DNA from 4 places in the Streptomyces sp. NPDC021212 genome. Region 4 is predicted to be linked to each of the others. Evidence: riboswitches for the same ligand, from Rfam matches in the RefSeq annotation. Region 4 holds a riboswitch; each other region holds the start of a gene.
The links. Region 4 has a riboswitch for cobalamin ahead of ACH4SI_RS02355 (HoxN/HupN/NixA family nickel/cobalt transporter). Riboswitches for the same ligand answer to the same signal wherever they lie in the genome.
Positions count from the first base shown of each region.

Region 1: another riboswitch for cobalamin. It lies ahead of ACH4SI_RS09995 (ribonucleoside-diphosphate reductase subunit alpha); the one in region 4 lies ahead of ACH4SI_RS02355 (HoxN/HupN/NixA family nickel/cobalt transporter).
Region 2: another riboswitch for cobalamin. It lies ahead of cobN (cobaltochelatase subunit CobN); the one in region 4 lies ahead of ACH4SI_RS02355 (HoxN/HupN/NixA family nickel/cobalt transporter).
Region 3: another riboswitch for cobalamin. It lies ahead of ACH4SI_RS28265 (cobalamin biosynthesis protein); the one in region 4 lies ahead of ACH4SI_RS02355 (HoxN/HupN/NixA family nickel/cobalt transporter).

Region 1 is NZ_JBIRPZ010000003.1:388,179-392,479, reverse strand. Features, by position in the region: gene ACH4SI_RS10005 (histidine phosphatase family protein) at 1-461, opposite strand, end outside; gene ACH4SI_RS10000 (FGGY family carbohydrate kinase) at 588-2,057, shown strand; cobalamin riboswitch at 2,166-2,306, shown strand; gene ACH4SI_RS09995 (ribonucleoside-diphosphate reductase subunit alpha) at 2,433-4,301, shown strand, end outside.
Region 2 is NZ_JBIRPZ010000006.1:378,635-382,935, forward strand. Features, by position in the region: gene ACH4SI_RS18880 (precorrin-8X methylmutase) at 1-87, opposite strand, end outside; gene cobG (precorrin-3B synthase) at 96-1,505, opposite strand; cobalamin riboswitch at 1,594-1,718, shown strand; gene cobN (cobaltochelatase subunit CobN) at 1,747-4,301, shown strand, end outside.
Region 3 is NZ_JBIRPZ010000011.1:64,895-69,195, forward strand. Features, by position in the region: gene ACH4SI_RS28250 (class II aldolase/adducin family protein) at 1-490, opposite strand, end outside; gene ACH4SI_RS28255 (anion permease) at 742-2,007, shown strand; gene ACH4SI_RS28260 (hypothetical protein) at 2,023-2,253, shown strand; cobalamin riboswitch at 2,432-2,572, shown strand; gene ACH4SI_RS28265 (cobalamin biosynthesis protein) at 2,714-3,688, shown strand; gene ACH4SI_RS28270 (cobyric acid synthase) at 3,685-4,301, shown strand, end outside.
Region 4 is NZ_JBIRPZ010000001.1:602,435-606,735, reverse strand. Features, by position in the region: gene ACH4SI_RS02360 (aconitate hydratase) at 1-1,375, opposite strand, end outside; gene ACH4SI_RS02355 (HoxN/HupN/NixA family nickel/cobalt transporter) at 1,529-2,629, opposite strand; cobalamin riboswitch at 2,657-2,884, opposite strand; gene ACH4SI_RS02350 (EamA family transporter) at 2,901-3,836, opposite strand; gene ACH4SI_RS02345 (LysR family transcriptional regulator) at 3,905-4,301, shown strand, end outside.

The DNA of each region.
Region 1 (4,301 bases), on a different contig from region 4:
AGGGTGTTGTGCGCCACGACCAGCACCGTGCGGTCCGGATGCGCGGCGGCCAGCCGGCGCAGGGCGGCGACCGCCCGGGCCGCGGCCTCACCGGGGCGCTCCGACCCGGGGAAGGCGCCCGCCTCGGGGTCGGCGCGGAACGCCCGGACGGCCGCCGGGTCCTCCGCCTCCATCTCGGCGAGGGTGCGGCCCTCGCCCCAGCCGAAGTCCATCTCGCGCAGGTCCTCGACGACTTCGGGGACCAGGGACAGCGCGATGGCGGCCGGTTCGGCGGTGTGCCGCGCGCGGCTCAGCGGGGAGCAGGCCATCGCGTCGATCCGGCGCCCCCGCACCCAGTGGGCGAGGGCCCGCGCCTGCCGGTGACCGCGCTCGGTCAGCGCGATGTCCGAGATCCCGGCGTACCGGTTCTCCGCGTGCCACACGGTCTCTCCGTGGCGTACGAGCAGCAGTCGGGCGGTCATCCGGGTTCTCCCCTGCGTCAACCATCGCCTGGACGCTGACGTCCGGGCCATTGCCTGATCACGTCGTGAATGTTAAATCTAGCATCCCTCGTGTGATGGGGCACCGGTTCCGAAGGGCGGCAGGGCATGCGCGTGATCATCGGAGTGGACGTCGGCACCTCCGTCACCAAGGCCGTGGCCTTCGGCCGCGACGGGGTCGCGCTCGCCTCCGCGGCCCGCCCCAGCACGTTGGACCGCCTCCCCGGCGGCCGGGTCGAACAGGACCTGGAGGAGGTACTGCGCACGGTCGCCGAGGTGGTGCGCGAGGTGGCCGCGGCGCTCCCCGGCCCGCCCGTCGCGCTCGCGCTCACCGGCCAGGGCGACGGGCTGTGGCTGCGGGACGAGGCGGGCCGGGCGGTGCGCCCGCCGATCTCCTGGCTGGACGGCCGGGCAGGCGACACCATCGCCCGCTGGCGCGCCGACGGCACGCTCGCCGCCCTCTACGCCCTCACCGGCTCCGGGCTGTTCCCGGGCTGCCATGCCCCGCTGCTGCGATGGCTGGCCGAGCACGAGCCGGAGACCCTGGAGCGGGCGGCGGTCGCGGGCTACTGCGTGGACGCGGTGGCCCAGCGGCTGACCGGTGTCATCGCCGTGGACGCCTCCGACGCCTCCCTGCCGTTCCTGGACGTCACCACCCGCACCTATGTGACCGGCGCCCTGGAGCCGTGCGGACTGGCCGGCCACGCCCGGCTGCTGCCCCCGCCCGCGCCGCCCGGCACCGTCCTCGCGCTGGACGACGAGGGGGCCCGGCTGACCGGGCTGCCGCCCGGACTGCCCGTCGTCTCCGGCCCGTACGACCTTCCGGCGTGCGCCATCGGCAGCGGGGTGCGGGACGTGGGCGACGGGCTGCTCATCGTCGGCACCACGCTGGCCTGCCAGGTGCTCACCGACCGCGCGACGGTGGACCCCTCGGCCGATCCGGCCGGGATGTGGCTGTGCACCCCCGACCCGGACCGCTGGCTGCGCGCGATGCCCGCGATGGTCGGCACCGCCGCCCTGGAGTGGGTGCTCGATCTCACAGGGGCGACCACCGCCGCCCTGGACACCCTGCTCGACGGGAGCCCGCCGGGCGCGAACGGCGTGACGGCGCTGCCCTTCCTGTCCGGCGCCGGGGAACGCGCGCCGTTCGTGGAGCCCGCCGCTCAGGGGCGGTTGGACGGTCTCACGCTCGCCACCACCCGCGCCGACACCGTACGGGCCGTGTGCGAGGCCATCGCCTACGCGGCCCGCCACTGCCTGGAGGCGGCCGGGCTCTCGGGGCGGCTCGCGCTGTGCGGCGGAGGCGTGCGTTCCGCCGCGTGGACGGAGATTTTCGCGAACGTCATGGGCCGCCCGGTGGCCGTTCCGGACGAGCCGGAGGTCGGCGCGCGGGGCGCGGTGGCGGTCGCCTGGCGGTCGCTCGGCGACCCCGTGGACGCGTCCCACTGGCGCGCCGCGTCCCGTACCGTCGAGCCGCGGAGCGAGCTTCGCGGCGCGTACGAGGACGGCTACGCCGGCTACCGCGACCGCCTCGCCCGTGCCCTGGACGAATGGCGGACGAGCGGTCCGGGAAGCTAGTTTTCCGGGGTCGGCCGCATGGATTCCGGCGCTGCCGAGACCCGGCGCAACTAGCACATACATACGAATCCCCCCAGCTGACGACACAACATCTGGGGGCGCGTACGCAGCGCGACACAAGATGTATGCTCGTGCTCGCTGTCGCCGCAGGGGAATCCGGTGCGAATCCGGAACTGTCCCGCAACGGTGTACGTGTGCGCTTTCGCGTATCCGTGAGTCCGATGACCTGCCGACGGCCGTCTGCATACGTCCGGGCCTCGCGGGGTGGGTCGATGGACGCTGCGTGGTGTGCCGTGAAGCGCAATCGGCATGCCCGTAAGCGGCCATCGCGCACCGCCCTCGCAGGCCCCCAGCCGAGCGAGGGAGAACACTTCAGTGACCATCGCGCCCGCCGACCCGGTCTCAGAGGCAGCCGACACTCCGGCAGCGGCCGACGCCCCCGGGACCGCCCTGCTGCGGACCCTGACCGCGCTCACCGCCGATCTGCCCGCCACCGACCCCGGCAAGGTCGCGGCCGCCGCCCTGCGCGGCCGCCATCCCGGTTCGGACGAAACGGAGTTGCGCTCCCTGGCGACCGAGGCGGCGGCCGGACTCATCGGCGAGGAGCCGGAGTACTCCAGGCTCGCCGCGCGGCTGCTGACCCGCGCGATCGCCGAAGAGGCGGCCGGGCAGGGCGCGGACTCCTTCACCGCCTCCGTCGCCGTGGGCCACGGCGAGGGCCTGATCGCCGACTCCACCGCCGAGTTCGTGACGACCCACGCCGCCCGGCTGGACGCGCTGGTCGACCAGGCGCTGGCCGACGGGGCCGACGACCGCTTCGGTTACTTCGGGCTGCGCACCCTGCACAGCCGCTATCTGCTGCGCCACCCGATCACCCGTCAGGTGATCGAGACCCCGCAGCACTTCCTGCTGCGCGTGGCCTGCGGGCTCGCCGAGGACCTGTCGGAGCGGGCGCTGGGCGACGTCGCCGAGCTGTACCGGATGACGAGCACGCTGTCGTACCTGCCCAGCTCCCCCACGCTGTTCAACTCCGGCACCCGCCACCCGCAGATGTCGTCCTGCTATCTGCTGGACTCGCCGCTGGACGAGCTGGACTCGATCTACAACCGCTACCACCAGGTGGCGCGGCTGTCGAAGCACGCGGGCGGCATCGGTCTGTCGTACTCCCGCATCCGCGCCCGCGGTTCGCTCATCCGCGGCACCAACGGGCACTCCAACGGCATCGTGCCGTTCCTGCGCACGCTCGACGCCTCGGTGGCGGCCGTCAACCAGGGCGGCCGGCGCAAGGGCGCGGCCTGCGTCTACCTGGAGACGTGGCACGCGGACATCGAGGAGTTCCTGGAGCTGCGGGACAACACGGGCGAAGAGGCCCGCCGCACCCACAACCTCAACATCGCGCACTGGATCCCGGACGAGTTCATGCGCCGCGTCGAGGCGGACGCCGACTGGTCGCTGTTCTCGCCGGTGGACGCGCCCGAGCTGGTGGACCTGTGGGGCGAGGAGTTCGACGCCGCGTACCGCCGCTTCGAGGCCGAGGGGCGGGCGCTCAAGCAGGTCCCGGCGCGCCAGCTGTACGCCCGGATGATGCGCACCCTCGCGCAGACCGGCAACGGCTGGATGACGTTCAAGGACGCCGCCAACCGCACCGCCAACCAGACCGCCGAGCCGGGCCGGGTCGTCCACTCCTCCAACCTGTGCACCGAGATCCTGGAGGTCACCGACGACGGCGAGACCGCCGTCTGCAACCTCGGCTCGGTCAACCTCGCCGCCCACCTCGGGGAGAACGGTGAGATGGACTGGGAGCGGCTGGACCGCACCGTCCGCACCGCCGTGACCTTCCTCGACCGCGTGGTGGACATCAACTTCTACCCCACCGACGAGGCCGGGGCCTCCAACTCCCGCTGGCGGCCGGTCGGTCTGGGCCTGATGGGCCTCCAGGACGTCTTCTTCCGGCTGCGGCTCCCGTTCGACTCGCCCGAGGCACAGGCGCTCTCCACCCGGATCTCCGAGCGCATCATGCTCGCCGCGTACGAGGCGTCCTGCGACCTCGCCGAGCGCCACGGCCCGCACCCGGCCTGGGCCGAGACCCGCACCGCGCGCGGTGTGCTCCACCCGGACCACTACGCCGACGCGCGGGCCACCTGGCCCGAGCGCTGGGAGGCGCTGCGCCGGCGGATGGCCACGACCGGCATGCGGAACTCGCTGCTGCTGGCGATCGCGCCGACCGCCACCATCGCCTCCATC
Region 2 (4,301 bases), on a different contig from region 4:
GTCCGCCTCGGCGCGGATGGTGGCAAAGGAGGCGCGGTAGATGGCCGCCCCGTCCTTCTCGTAGTCGAACACTGTGTCCTCGATCATGTCGTTGATCATGCCGTTCCGCGGGCCGCCGCCACGGCGTCGGCCAATTGCTCCGCCGTTACGTCTGCCACGTCTGTTTCGCCGACGCCGGTCGCGCCGGTCGCGCCGTCGGGGCCCTGCGCGTCTCGTACGGTGAGCCGGTAGTCCGTACCGGAGGTGGCCAGCGCGTCCACCCAGCGGCCGCCGGGGTGGCCGCAGCGCCGCTCGCAGCCGGAGAAGTACACCGGCGGCGCGTCGGCGTCAGGGGAGCGGGGAGCGCCCGCCACCGCGCGCTCCGCGTGGGCGCGCACATCGGCCAGGGACTTGGCGCAGCCCGGCCGTCCCGTGCACGCGCCGACCCCGGTCCACGGGGAGTCCGGATCGGTCACCAGCCCCGCGTCGGCCACCTCCCGTGACGCGTGCGCCGCGCCGTCCGCGGTGAAGCCCGGGAGCACCACGCCGCGCCAGGGTGTCACACGCAGCGCGTCCGACCCGTCCCGGGAGGCGAGCCCGGCCAGCAGCCGCCACTGCGCGGCGCCGACCCGGCCCAGAGGTACGAGGACGGACACGGCGTGCCACCCGTCCGGCCCGGACACGACGCCCGGCGCGGGCGGCGCGCCCGGCGTGCCACCCGGTCTGTCGTGTCCGATACGTACGGCTTCGGCACCCTCGTCCGCGAGCCGCGCCGCCAAGCCGTCGGCGGTCACGGCGTGTTGCGCGGGCAGTTCGCGCACCCGCCACGCCCGCGTACCGCTCGCCCGGGCCCTGGCCAGGAACTCCACGGCGGCCAGCGCGGCGGCGCGCGGCGCGTCCCGCGCCGACACCTCCAGCGCGAACCCCGTGTCCGACACGCCGGACGCGCCGGGGCCCACCCGTAGCACCGCTCCGCCGTCGCGCGTTGCGATCAATGTCACATCCGCGCCCAACGCGGCCACATCGCCGCGGCCGTCGTCCATCGCGAACAGGAAACGGCCCGACAAGCCGGACAACTCTTCCCACTCACCTGCACACAGCGCGGCGTCCAACTCCCGCGCCCACGCCGTGACATCGCCGTATCCGGCGCCGTCCAGGCCGCTCAGCGGGGAGGCCACGATGTTGCGCACCCGGTCGTACCGGTCGGAGGGGAGCAGTCCGGCCTCCCGCAGACCGGCCGCCAGCTCGCCGCCGCATGCCGCGTCCAGGCCGCGGATCTGGAGATTGCCCCGCGAGGTGAGGCCCAGCCGGCCGTCCCCCAGCTCCTCGCTCGCCCGCGCCAGCACCCGCGCCTGACCTGCCGTCAGTAGCCCGCCCGGTATCCGGATGCGGGCCAGCGAGCCGTCGTCCGCGGGGTGCAGCCGCAGCGCGCCGGGGCAGGCGTCATCGCGACCGCGCGCCCGCCGCGAGGGCGCTTGAGAGGGCGCTTCGTTCGCAAGTGGGACGGTTGTCGGGGGGAGGGACATGGCGGCGAGCATACCGACGTCCGGTCGGCCCTCACTGTCCCGTGCCAGGTCAGCAACGCCTACTATGCTCTGCGGCGGGCCATGTGGCCCGCTGGACGCACAAGACGGCGTCAAGGGGAGGAAACCGGTGCGAATCCGGTGCGGTCCCGCCACTGTGAGCACGGCAGCCCGCCGTGCGAGCCAGGAACTCCCGCCGTCTTCCCACCCGCCGGGGCGCGGACCCCGAGGAAGGCGCTGAGCCATGATTCTGCTGCTGTCGACCTCCGACACCGACCTGCTCAGTGCCCGTGCGGCCACGGGCCCGGTGCCGTACCGTCTCGCCAACCCGGCGCGGCTCGCGCTCGACGATCTGCCCGGGCTCCTCGACGGTGCCGAACTCGTCGTCGTGCGGCTGCTCGGTGGCGTCCGCGCCTGGGAGGAGGGCCTCGAAACCCTGCTCGCGGGCGACCTCCCCGTCGTCGTCCTCACCGGTGAACAGGCTCCCGACGCCCAGCTCATGGAGGCGTCCACGGTCCCCGTGGGGATCGCCGCCGAGGCGCACGCCTACCTCGCGCACGGCGGCCCCGCCAATCTGGGCCAGCTGGCCCGGTTCCTGTCCGACACCGTGCTGCTGACCGGCCACGGCTTCGAACCGCCCGCCCCCGCCCCCACCTGGGGGCCGCTGGAGCGCAGCGCGCGCGAGGACGTCACCGGCCCGACGATCGCCCTGCTCTACTACCGGGCCCACCACATGAGCGGCAACACCGCCTTCGTGGAGGCGCTCTGCCAGGCCGTCGAGGACGCCGGAGGACGCCCGCTGCCGCTGTTCGTCGCCTCCCTCCGGGCCCCCGAGCCCGAGCTGATCGAGGCACTCGGCGCGGCCGACGCCGTCGTCACCACCGTGCTCGCCGCGGGCGGCACCCGCCCCGCCGAGGCGTCGGCGGGCGGCGACGACGAGGCGTGGGACGCGGGCGCGCTCGCCGCGCTCGACGTCCCCGTGCTCCAGGCGCTGTGCCTGACCTCGTCGCGCCGCGCGTGGGAGGAGAACGACGAGGGTCTGTCGCCGCTGGACGCCGCGACCCAGGTCGCCGTCCCGGAGTTCGACGGGCGGCTGATCACCGTGCCGTTCTCCTTCAAGGAGGTCGACGAGGACGGTCTGCCGGTCTACGCCGCCGACCCCGAGCGCGCCGCGCGTGTCGCCGGAATCGCGGTACGACACGCCCGGCTCCGGCACATACCGGCGGCCGACAAGCGCCTCGCGCTCGTCCTGTCCGCGTACCCCACCAAGCACTCCCGGATCGGCAACGCGGTCGGCCTCGACACCCCCGCCAGCGCCGTCGCCCTGCTGCGCCGACTGCGCGCCGAAGGGTACGACTTCGGCCCCGAGGACGGCGAGGGTTCCCTCCCGGGCCTGGTCTCCGGCGTCGGCGACGAACTGATCTACGCCCTCATCGAGGCGGGCGGCCACGACCAGGACTGGCTCACCGAGGAGCAGCTGGCCAAGAACCCGGTCCGTATCCCCGCCGCCGATTACCGCCGCTGGTACGCCACGCTGCCGCGGGAGCTGCGCGACGCGGTCGAGGAGCACTGGGGCCCGCCGCCCGGCGAGATGTTCGTGGACACCAGCCGCGACCCCGAGGGCGAGATCGTCCTCGCCGCGCTGCGCCACGGCAACCTCCTGGTCGTCATCCAGCCGCCGCGCGGCTTCGGCGAGAACCCCATCGCCATCTACCACGACCCGGACCTGCCGCCCTCGCACCACTACCTGGCCGCCTACCGCTGGATGGCGACCCCCGAGGCCGACGGCGGCTTCGGCGCCGACGCCATGGTGCACCTGGGCAAGCACGGCAACCTGGAGTGGCTGCCGGGCAAGAACGCGGGCCTGTCCGCCGCCTGCGGCCCCGACGCCGCGCTCGGCGACCTGCCGCTGATCTACCCCTTCCTGGTCAACGACCCCGGCGAGGGCACCCAGGCCAAGCGCCGCGTCCACGCCACCCTCGTCGACCACCTCGTACCGCCGATGGCGCGCGCCGACTCGTACGGCGACATCGCCCGGCTGGAACAGCTGCTGGACGAGTACGCCGCCATCTCCGCCATGGACCCGGCCAAGCTCCCCGCCATCCGCGCCCAGATCTGGACCCTCATCCAGGCCGCCCGGCTCGACCACGACCTGGGTCTCGAGGAGCGGCCCGACGACGAGGGCTTCGACGACTTCCTGCTGCACGTCGACGGCTGGCTGTGCGAGGTCAAGGACGCCCAGATCCGCGACGGTCTGCACGTCCTCGGCGGCGCGCCGACCGGACCCGAGCGCGTCAACCTCGTGCTGGCCATCCTGCGCGCCCGTCAGATCTGGGGCGGTACGTCGGCGCTCCCCGGGCTGCGCGAGGCGCTGGGCCTGGACGAGTCGGCCGCCACCCGCTCGAACGCGGACGAGGCCGAGGAGCGCGCCCGCGCCCTCGTCCAGGCGATGGAGGACGCGGACTGGGTCCCGGAGGCCGCCGAGAAGGCCGCCCTGGACCTGCCCGAGGCCCAGCGGGCCGCCGTCACCGCGATCCTGGAGTTCGCCGCCCGTGAGGTGGTGCCGCGCCTCGCCGCCACGACCGACGAGATCGATCACGCCGTCCACGCGCTGAGCGGTGGCTTCGTCCCGGCCGGGCCGTCCGGATCGCCGCTGCGGGGACTGGTCAACGTCCTGCCGACCGGTCGCAACTTCTACTCCGTCGACCCCAAGGCCGTGCCCAGCCGGCTCGCCTGGGAGACCGGCCAGGCGCTCGCCGATTCGCTGCTCGAGCGCTACCGCGCCGACAACGACGGCCA
Region 3 (4,301 bases), on a different contig from region 4:
CGGAGCGGTCGCGCAGCGCGTGCAGCATGTTTTCGGCCAATTCGTCGGTGCCGTACAGCGCGTAGTCGGCGACCCGGACCGGCCCGCCGAGGGCGGCGGTCATGTAGTGGATCGCGGGGAGTTCGTCCACCAGCGTGGAGACGGCGGTGGCGTGAACGGCATGGGTGTGGACGATGGCCGCGGCGTCTTCCGTGTGACGGTAGACGGCAAGGTGCATGGGCAGCTCGCTGGTCGGCGCGAGCGTGCCCAGCACCTGCCGGCCGTCGAGGTCGACGCCGACCGCGTCGCGCGGGCCGAGCCGGTCGTACGGGACGCCGCTCGGGGTCACCAGGACGGTGTCGCCGACCCGGGCCGACACATTGCCCGAGGTGCCGACGACGAGCCCGTCGGCGGTGGTTCTGCGGGCCGTCCGCACCACATGCGTCCAGGCCTGCCGCAGGGGCTGGGTCAGCCTCGGCTGCGGCCGTCGCGCCGCTCGCGGCTCCGTCACGGGCCCTCACCTCCGGGCGACGATCCTTCCATACGGGCGCCGGCGCGAGCCGGGTACTTCAGTCGGCTACTTCAGGTGGATGTACGGCCGTCAAATCGCCCATGACGAAAGGGAGTACGGTCGAAAACCAGCCGTTCTCCCACCCGCGCCCCCGCGTCACCGTGACGCCCGCCTCAGTTCATCTCCCGTTCACCCAGTTTCCTTACGTTCACCGTGGCAATGACCGCCCTCCGAACTGATTGACCGGGTGTATGGAACACATCACGCTTCTCATCGGGATCGTGATCGTCACGGCCTTGGTGTTCGACTTCACGAACGGCTTCCACGACACGGCCAACGCGATGGCCACCACGATCTCCACCGGAGCACTCGGTCCCCGGGTCGCGGTGGCGATGTCGGCCGTCCTCAACCTCGTCGGCGCCTTCCTCTCCGTGGAGGTCGCCAAGACCATCTCCGGCGGAATCATCGACGAGGGCTCCGGCATCAAGCCCGAAGTGATCTTCGCAGGGCTGGTCGGCGCGATCCTCTGGAATCTGGTGACCTGGCTGGCCGGTCTCCCGTCCAGCTCCTCGCACGCCCTCTTCGGCGGCCTCATCGGCGCCACCGTCGTCTCCGTCGGCATGGACGGGGTCAACAGCGACGCGATCGTCATGAAGGTCCTCATCCCTGCCGTGGCCGCGCCGGTCGTGGCGGGCATCGCCACGGTGGCCGCCACCCGGCTCACCTACCGGCTGGCCCACAACCGGGCCGAGGCGGACACCGCGAAGGGCTACCGCGCCGGGCAGATCGCCTCGGCCGCCCTGGTCTCCCTGGCCCACGGCACCAACGACGCGCAGAAGACGATGGGCGTCATCACCCTCGCGCTGGTCACGGGCGGCGTCATCGCGCCCGACTCCGACCCGCCCATGTGGGTGATCGTCTCCGCCGGCCTCGCGATCGCCCTCGGCACCTACCTGGGCGGCTGGCGCATCATCCGCACCATGGGCAAGGGCATCACCGACATCCAGCCGCCGCAGGGCTTCGCCGCCCAGACCGGCGCCGCGACCGTCATCCTGGCCTCCTCCCACATCGGCTTCGCGCTGTCCACCACGCAGGTCTGCTCGGGCGCCGTCATGGGTGCGGGCGTCGGCCGCAAGGGCGGGGTGGTGCGCTGGTCGACCGCGGGCCGCATGGTCGCCGCCTGGGTGCTGACCCTCCCGGCCGCCGGTCTGGTGGCCGGCGGCGCGGCGCTGCTGGCCGGGCAGGGCAACGGGGGCATCGCCGCGGTCGCCGTCCTCGCGGTGCTGGGCTGCGGCGTCATCTGGGTGCTCTCGCGCCGCAAGCCGGTGGACGCGAGCAACGTCAACGCGCCGAGCGTGGAGCCCACCGAGCCGGTCGGCGTCGTCACCGCCGCCGTGCGGTCGGTGGCCCCGCCGCCCGCCGGAAAGGCCGCGTCGGCCGCCGACGGCTCCGACGCCTCGTCCGAGTCCGAATCCGCACCGACCCCCGCCACCGCGGGGACCGGTTCCACCAGCTGACAGGGAGCACACGCAATGCACATCGACTGGGCGGCCCTCGGCCAGGTCTTCGGCGTCAGCCTCGCGGTGACGGTCGGCGTCGTAGGGGTCTTCACCCTGGGCATCATCGGCACCTCCCGTACAGCTCAGCCGCAGCCCCAGGCCACCGCGGGCGGCGCGTCCCCGGTCGCACGCACCGGCGCGTACGCCTGTTTCGCGCTGTGCGCCGCGATGGTGGCGTACGGCATCTATCTGATCGTGGCCTGAAGCCGCGGAACGGCCGCGGGGCGGTGGGTGCCGATCGGCGCCCGCCGCCCCGCGGCCGTTCCCCTGCGTGGCCCGGCGGGGGCCTGTGGGCCTCGGCACACTCTGGCATCGCAGGTCAAATGCGAGTTGACGGCCATTCGCGCCCCATGGTGGACTTCCCGAGCCAAACGGCGGCAGGAGAGGAAGCCGGTGAGAATCCGGCGCGGTCCCGCCACTGTCACCGGGGAGCGCTCTCCCCCACCGCAAGGGGTCACGGCCGTCCGTACGCGAGGAAGGCTGGAAGACCGGGAGAGCCGCGGATCCGGGAGCCAGGAGACTCTCACCGCCGGTCACGTCGAGCCAGGGCGCGGACCCTGAGTGAGGACATACCGCCATGCCCGGCACTGCCACGCCGTCAGCTCCACCTGTCCGCATGCTCGGCGGCGGTCCCCGCCGCAGAGGCGTGACGGCGGTCTGAGGGATGCGTGCCGACCACGCCTCGTACGCGTGCGGCGCCGCTCTCGGCTTCCTCGGCGATCTCGCCACGGGCGATCCGCGCCGCGGTCATCCGGTGGCCGCGTTCGGGCGCGCCGCCGCGGCCGTCGAGCGGCGGCTGTGGCGCGACCACCGCGGTTCCGGGGCCCTGCACACCGCGCTGTGCGCGGGCGGCGCGGCCGCCGCTGCCGCGCTGCTGGCGCGTACCGTACGCACCGCCGCGAGGCCCCGCCGTACGGCCGACGCCGCGCTGACCGCCGCCGCCACCTGGGCCGTACTGGGCGGCACCTCGCTGGTACGGGAGGCCCGGGCCATCGGCGACGCGCTGGCCGCCGGGGACGTCGACGCCGCACGGGAGCGGCTGCCGCATCTGTGCGGACGCGATCCGCAGGCGCTGGACGAGCAGCAGATCGCGCGGGCGGTCGTCGAGTCGGTGGCCGAAAACACCTCGGACGCGGTGGTGGGCGCGCTGGTGTGGGGGGCTGTGGCCGGGGTGCCGGGGCTCGTCGGCTTCCGCGCCGTCAACACCCTGGACGCCATGGTGGGCCACAAGTCGGCCCGCTACCGCCGGTTCGGCTGGGCGGCGGCCCGGCTGGACGACGTCGCGGGCTGGCCCGGCGCCCGTCTCACCGCGGCCCTGGCCGCCCTCGCCGGGCCCGACCCGCGCGGCGCGTGGCGCGCCTGGCGCCGCGACGGCGGACGCCACCCGAGCCCCAACGCGGGCCCGGTGGAGGCGGCGTTCGCGGGCGCGCTGGGGGTCCGGCTGGGCGGGACGCTGGCGTACGGGGGCCGGGTCGAGCACCGCCCCGTGCTGAATCCGGGCGGCCGTCCCGTGGCGGTGGCCGACATTCCGCGGGCGATCCGCCTCTCGCGGCGGGTGTCCGCGCTCGCGCTGCTCACCACCGTCGTGGCTCGCTCCGGAGCCGATCAGGAACCCGATCAGGAAAAGGTGAACCGATGACCCTGGGGGGCGGACTGCTCATCGCGGGGACGACCTCGGACGCCGGTAAGAGCGTCGTCACGGCGGGCATATGCCGCTGGCTGGCGCGCAAAGGGCTCCGGGTCGCCCCGTTCAAGGCGCAGAACATGTCGCTCAACTCCTTCGTCACCCGGGACGGCGCCGAGATCGGGCGGGCGCAGGCCATGCAGGCCGCCGCCGCGCGCGTCGAACCGAGCGCCCTGATGAACCCGGTCCTGCTGAAGCCGGGCAGCGACCGCAGCAGCCAGGTGGTGCTGCTCGGCAAGCCGGTGGGCGAGATGAGCGCGCGTGGGTATTACGGGGGGTCTGGGCCCGAGGCGAAGCCGCTGTCGGGCACAGTGTCCCCCGAGGGAAAGCAGCACGCGCAGTGGCGCGAAGGGCTGCTGGAGACCGTCACCGACTGCCTGGGCGAGCTGCGGCGCACGCACGACGCGGTGATCTGCGAAGGCGCGGGCAGCCCGGCCGAGATCAATCTGCGCCGCACCGACATCGTCAACCTGGGTCTGGCCCGGGCCGCGGGGCTGCCGGTCGTCGTGGTCGGGGACATCGACCGCGGCGGCGTCTTCGCGTCCTTCTTCGGCACGACCGCGCTGCT
Region 4 (4,301 bases):
GGACGCGGTGTGCCTCGTCCGGCGGCAGTGGTGGCTCCAGCATGGCGTCGTTGACCGACGGCGGTTCGGGGGCGTCCGGCGCGGGCGGCTTTGCCGACAGCCGGTCGGCCCAGTCGCGCGGATCCGTGATGACGCCGGTCAGCGCGGAGGCCGTGGCGGTCTCCGGCGAACACAGCCACACCGCGTCGTCCTCGGTGCCGGAGCGGCCGGGGAAGTTGCGCGGGAACGTGCGCAGCGAATTGCGCCCCGCCGCGGGGGCCTGGCCCATGCCGATGCAGCCGAGGCACCCCGACTGGTGGATGCGGCCACCGGCGGCGATCAGGTCGAACGTGGCGCCCGAACGCGTCAGGTCCTGGAGGATTTCGCGGGACGTCGGGTTGATGTCGAAGCTCACCTCGGGCGCCGTCTGTCGCCCCGCCACCATGGCCGCCGGTACGGCGAAGTCGCGGAACCCGGGGTTGGCGGAGGAGCCGAGGACCGCCTGCCCGACGGGCTCCCCGGCGGCCTCCCGGACCGGTACGACGTTTCCCGGGGAGGTGGGCCGCGCGATCAGCGGTTCCAGGGACGACAGGTCGATCTCCTCGTCGAGGTCGTAACGGGCGTCCTCGTCCGCGACGATCTCCACGAAGTCCTCGCCCCGCCCCACCCCCTCCAGGAAGGCGCGCACCGCGTCGTCGGAGGGGAAGACGGTGGTGGTGGCGCCGAGTTCCGCCCCCATGTTCGCGATGACGTGCCGGTCCATGGCGGTGAGGGAGGCAAGGCCCGGCCCGTGGTATTCCAGCACGCGGTGGACGCCGCCCTGCACCCCGTGACGGCGCAGCATCTCCAGGATGACGTCCTTGGCGCTCACCCACGGCGGCAGTTCCCCGGTCAGCCGGATGCCCCAGATCTTCGGCATGGTGAGGTGGAGCGGCCGTCCGGCCATGGCGAGGGCGACTTCCAGGCCGCCGGTGCCGATCGCCAGCATGCCCAGGGAGCCGCCCGCGCAGGTGTGCGAGTCGGACCCGGCGAGTGTTCTGCCGGGCGCGCCGAAGTGCTGCATGTGGGTCGGGTGGGAGACGCCGTTGCCGGGCTTGGAGAACCACAGGCCGAAGCGGCGGGCGGCCGAGCGCAGAAAGAGGTGGTCCTCGGCGTTGCGCTCGTCGGCCTGGAGGATGTTGTGGTCGACGTACTGGACGCTGACCTGCGTCCGGACCCGGTCCAGCGCCAGCGCCTCCAGCTCCTGCATCACCAGGGTGCCGGTGGCGTCCTGGGTGAGCGTCTGGTCGACGCGCAGCGCGATCTCCTCCCCCGGCTCCATGCGGCCGGACACGAGGTGGTCGGCGATCAGCCGCTGCGTCACGGTGCCGTGTGCGTGGCCATGGGACAGAGCCATAGCGGGTACCGCCTTCCCGGTGCGGCGCGGCCGGACGGTCCGGGCGCCACCATGCGGGTTCCCGTTCCGCGGCGGCCATTCCGGGCCCGCCCCGGCACTGTCACCCGGACGGGCGCCCGGACCCGGGAGCGGTGTCAGCCGGTTCGGCCGGTGTCAGCCGCCCTCTCCGTCCGCGGTGGCCGGGGCGGTGCGGACGGTCCAGCGCTGTTCGACCTTGGCGATCCGCCAGTAGGCCAGCGCCGCGGCCCACACCACGACGAAGAGACCGACGATGATGTATCCGACGTTGTCCAGGTTCAGGTCGGAGATCCAGCCGGTGACGGAGTCCCGCAGGGCGAGCTTGTCGTGGAGGACGCCGACCAGCTCGATGGTGCCGATGAAGAAGGCCACCGCGATCGACAGACCGGTGATGGCCAGGTTGTAGAACACCTTGCGGACCGGGTTGGAGAACGCCCAGTGGTAGGCGAAGTTCATGAAGGTGCCGTCGAGGGTGTCGAACAGGCTCATCCCGGCGGCGAAGAGCAGCGGCAGGCACAGGACGGCGTACCAGGGCAGCCCCGCGGCGGCGCCGCTCCCGGCCATCACCATCAGCGTGACCTCGGTGGCGGTGTCGAACCCGAGCCCGAAGAGGAAGCCGAGCGGGAACATCTGGCCGGGCCGGGTGATGGACTTCGTGAAGCGTCCCAGGAACCGGTTCATGAAGCCGCGCGAGTCCAGGTGCGCCTCCAGCTCCGTCTCGTCGAACCGCCCGGCACGCATCGCCCGGAAGACCCGCAGGATGCCGAGCAGGGCGACCAGGTTGAGCGCGGCGATGAGGTAGAGGAAGGTCCCCGACACCGTGGTGCCGATGACACCGAGGACCTGGTGGGTGCCGGACTTCTCGTTCACCAGGGTGCCCGCCAGCTGCGTACCGCCGGCGACCAGCGCGGCCAGGACGACCACGACGCTGGAGTGGCCGAGCGCGAACCAGAAGCCCACCGAGACCGGCCGCTTGCCGTCGGCCATCAGCTTGCGGGTGGTGTTGTCGATGGCGGCGATGTGGTCGGCGTCGAAGGCGTGCCGCATGCCCAGGGTGTACGCGGTGATCCCGAGGCCGACCCCGAACGTCTTGGCGCCGACCTCGTAGTGCTGGGGCGCGACGACGAGGAAGAGCAGGCCGAAGGCGACGGCGTGCAGGGCGACGATCACCGCCAGGAGCCCGGCGGTCCGGACGGTGTCCTCGCGCCGCCAGCGCAGTGCGGTGGGCAGGGTCATGCGGTCACGCTCCAGCACCTCGTGGATCACTTCGTGAGATGCCGCGGCCGGTCTCCTGGCTGACGGGTCGACGCGACCGCCCCTGCCTTCCCGGCCGCGCCGTGGCGGCCAGTGGCTCCGCGACCTGGCCCCCAGGCCGCGGAACGGGACGGTAACTCCCCGATCACAGTGGCGAGGGCCGCTCCGGTTTCACACCGGCTTCCCGAACACCACGGCGCGGCAACCATAGATGTCGCCCCGCAAATCCGGCAAGTGGCACTTCATACAGTCCTCAGGCCCGTGAGGTGAGGATGCTGAGCGCGTTGGCCGCCACGATGGCACCGATGCTCGCCCACTCGGTCCACCCCAGGGTCTGGCCGAGGATGATCCAGCCGACAATGGCGGCGAGGACCGGGTTGACGCTCATGAACAGCCCGAAGGTCTGGGCGGGGACGCGGCGCAGGGTGAACAGGTCGGCGAGGTAGGGCACGGCGGAGGAGAGGACCCCGGCGGCGATGGCGTAACCGGCCGCCCCCGGGGTCGGCGGGTGCTGGACGGCGATGACGATGCCGACGGGCAGGAACAGCAGGGCGGAGACCGCGGCGGCCGCCGCCGACCCCTGCGCGCCGGGGACGCGGCGGCCGACGGTGCGGTTGAGCAGGATGTACGACGCCCAGCAGGCGGCGGCCAGCAACCCGAGGCCGAGGCCCAGGTAGTCGGTGGAGGGCTGAGGGCGCATCAGGGTGACGACGCCCGCCAGGGCGACCAGCGCACAGCACGCGTCCGTGCGGCGGTGGGAGGCGGACAGGGCGATGGTGAGCGGGCCGAGGAATTCCAGGGTCACCGCCAGTCCGAGGCCGATGCGGTCGATGGCGCTGTAGAGGGACAGGTTCATGGCGCCGAAGACCAGGGCCAGCAGCAGCACCGGCCACCACTGCTGCTTGGTGAAGGACCGCAGGCGGGGGCGGCCGACGGCCAGCAGGACGAGGGCCGCGACGTACTGGCGTACCGCGACGACGCCGGTGGCACCGAGCACGGGGAAGGCGAGGGAGCCGATCGCGGCCCCGGTCTGGTTGGACAGGCCGCTGCCGGCCATGGTGAGCACACCGGCCGGCGGCCGCCGCCCGGCCGGTTTCCGGTCCGAGGAATCCGGCAGGTCCGGACCGGTGCGGGGTGGCATCGTGGTTTCCCGCGCGGGGGCGGAAGCGGTGGCGTGGGCTGCGTCCATGAGCCGATCGTGGGGTCGTGCGACCGTTGCACATAATGCGTTGAGCGTGGCACCTATACGCTTGGGTTATGGATGTGGAGCTGCGGCAGTTGCGCTGTCTCGTCGCGATCGTGGACGAGGGCACGTTCACCGATGCCGCGATCGCGCTCGGGGTCTCCCAGGCGGCGGTGTCCCGCACGCTGGCGTCGCTCGAACGGGCCCTCGGGGTGCGGCTTTTGCGGCGTACCTCCCGGACGGTGGCGCCGACCGGCACCGGGCTGCGGGTGGTGGCGCAGGCCCGGCGGGTGCTCGGGGAGGTGGACGATCTGGTGCGGGAGGCCAGGTCCGGTCACACCCGGCTGCGGATCGGCTACGCCTGGTCGGCGTTGGGCGGCCACACCCCCGCCTTCCAGCGCCGCTGGGCCGCCGCACATCCGGAGACGGATCTGCACCTGGTCCGGGTCAACGCCGCCACCGCCGGGCTGG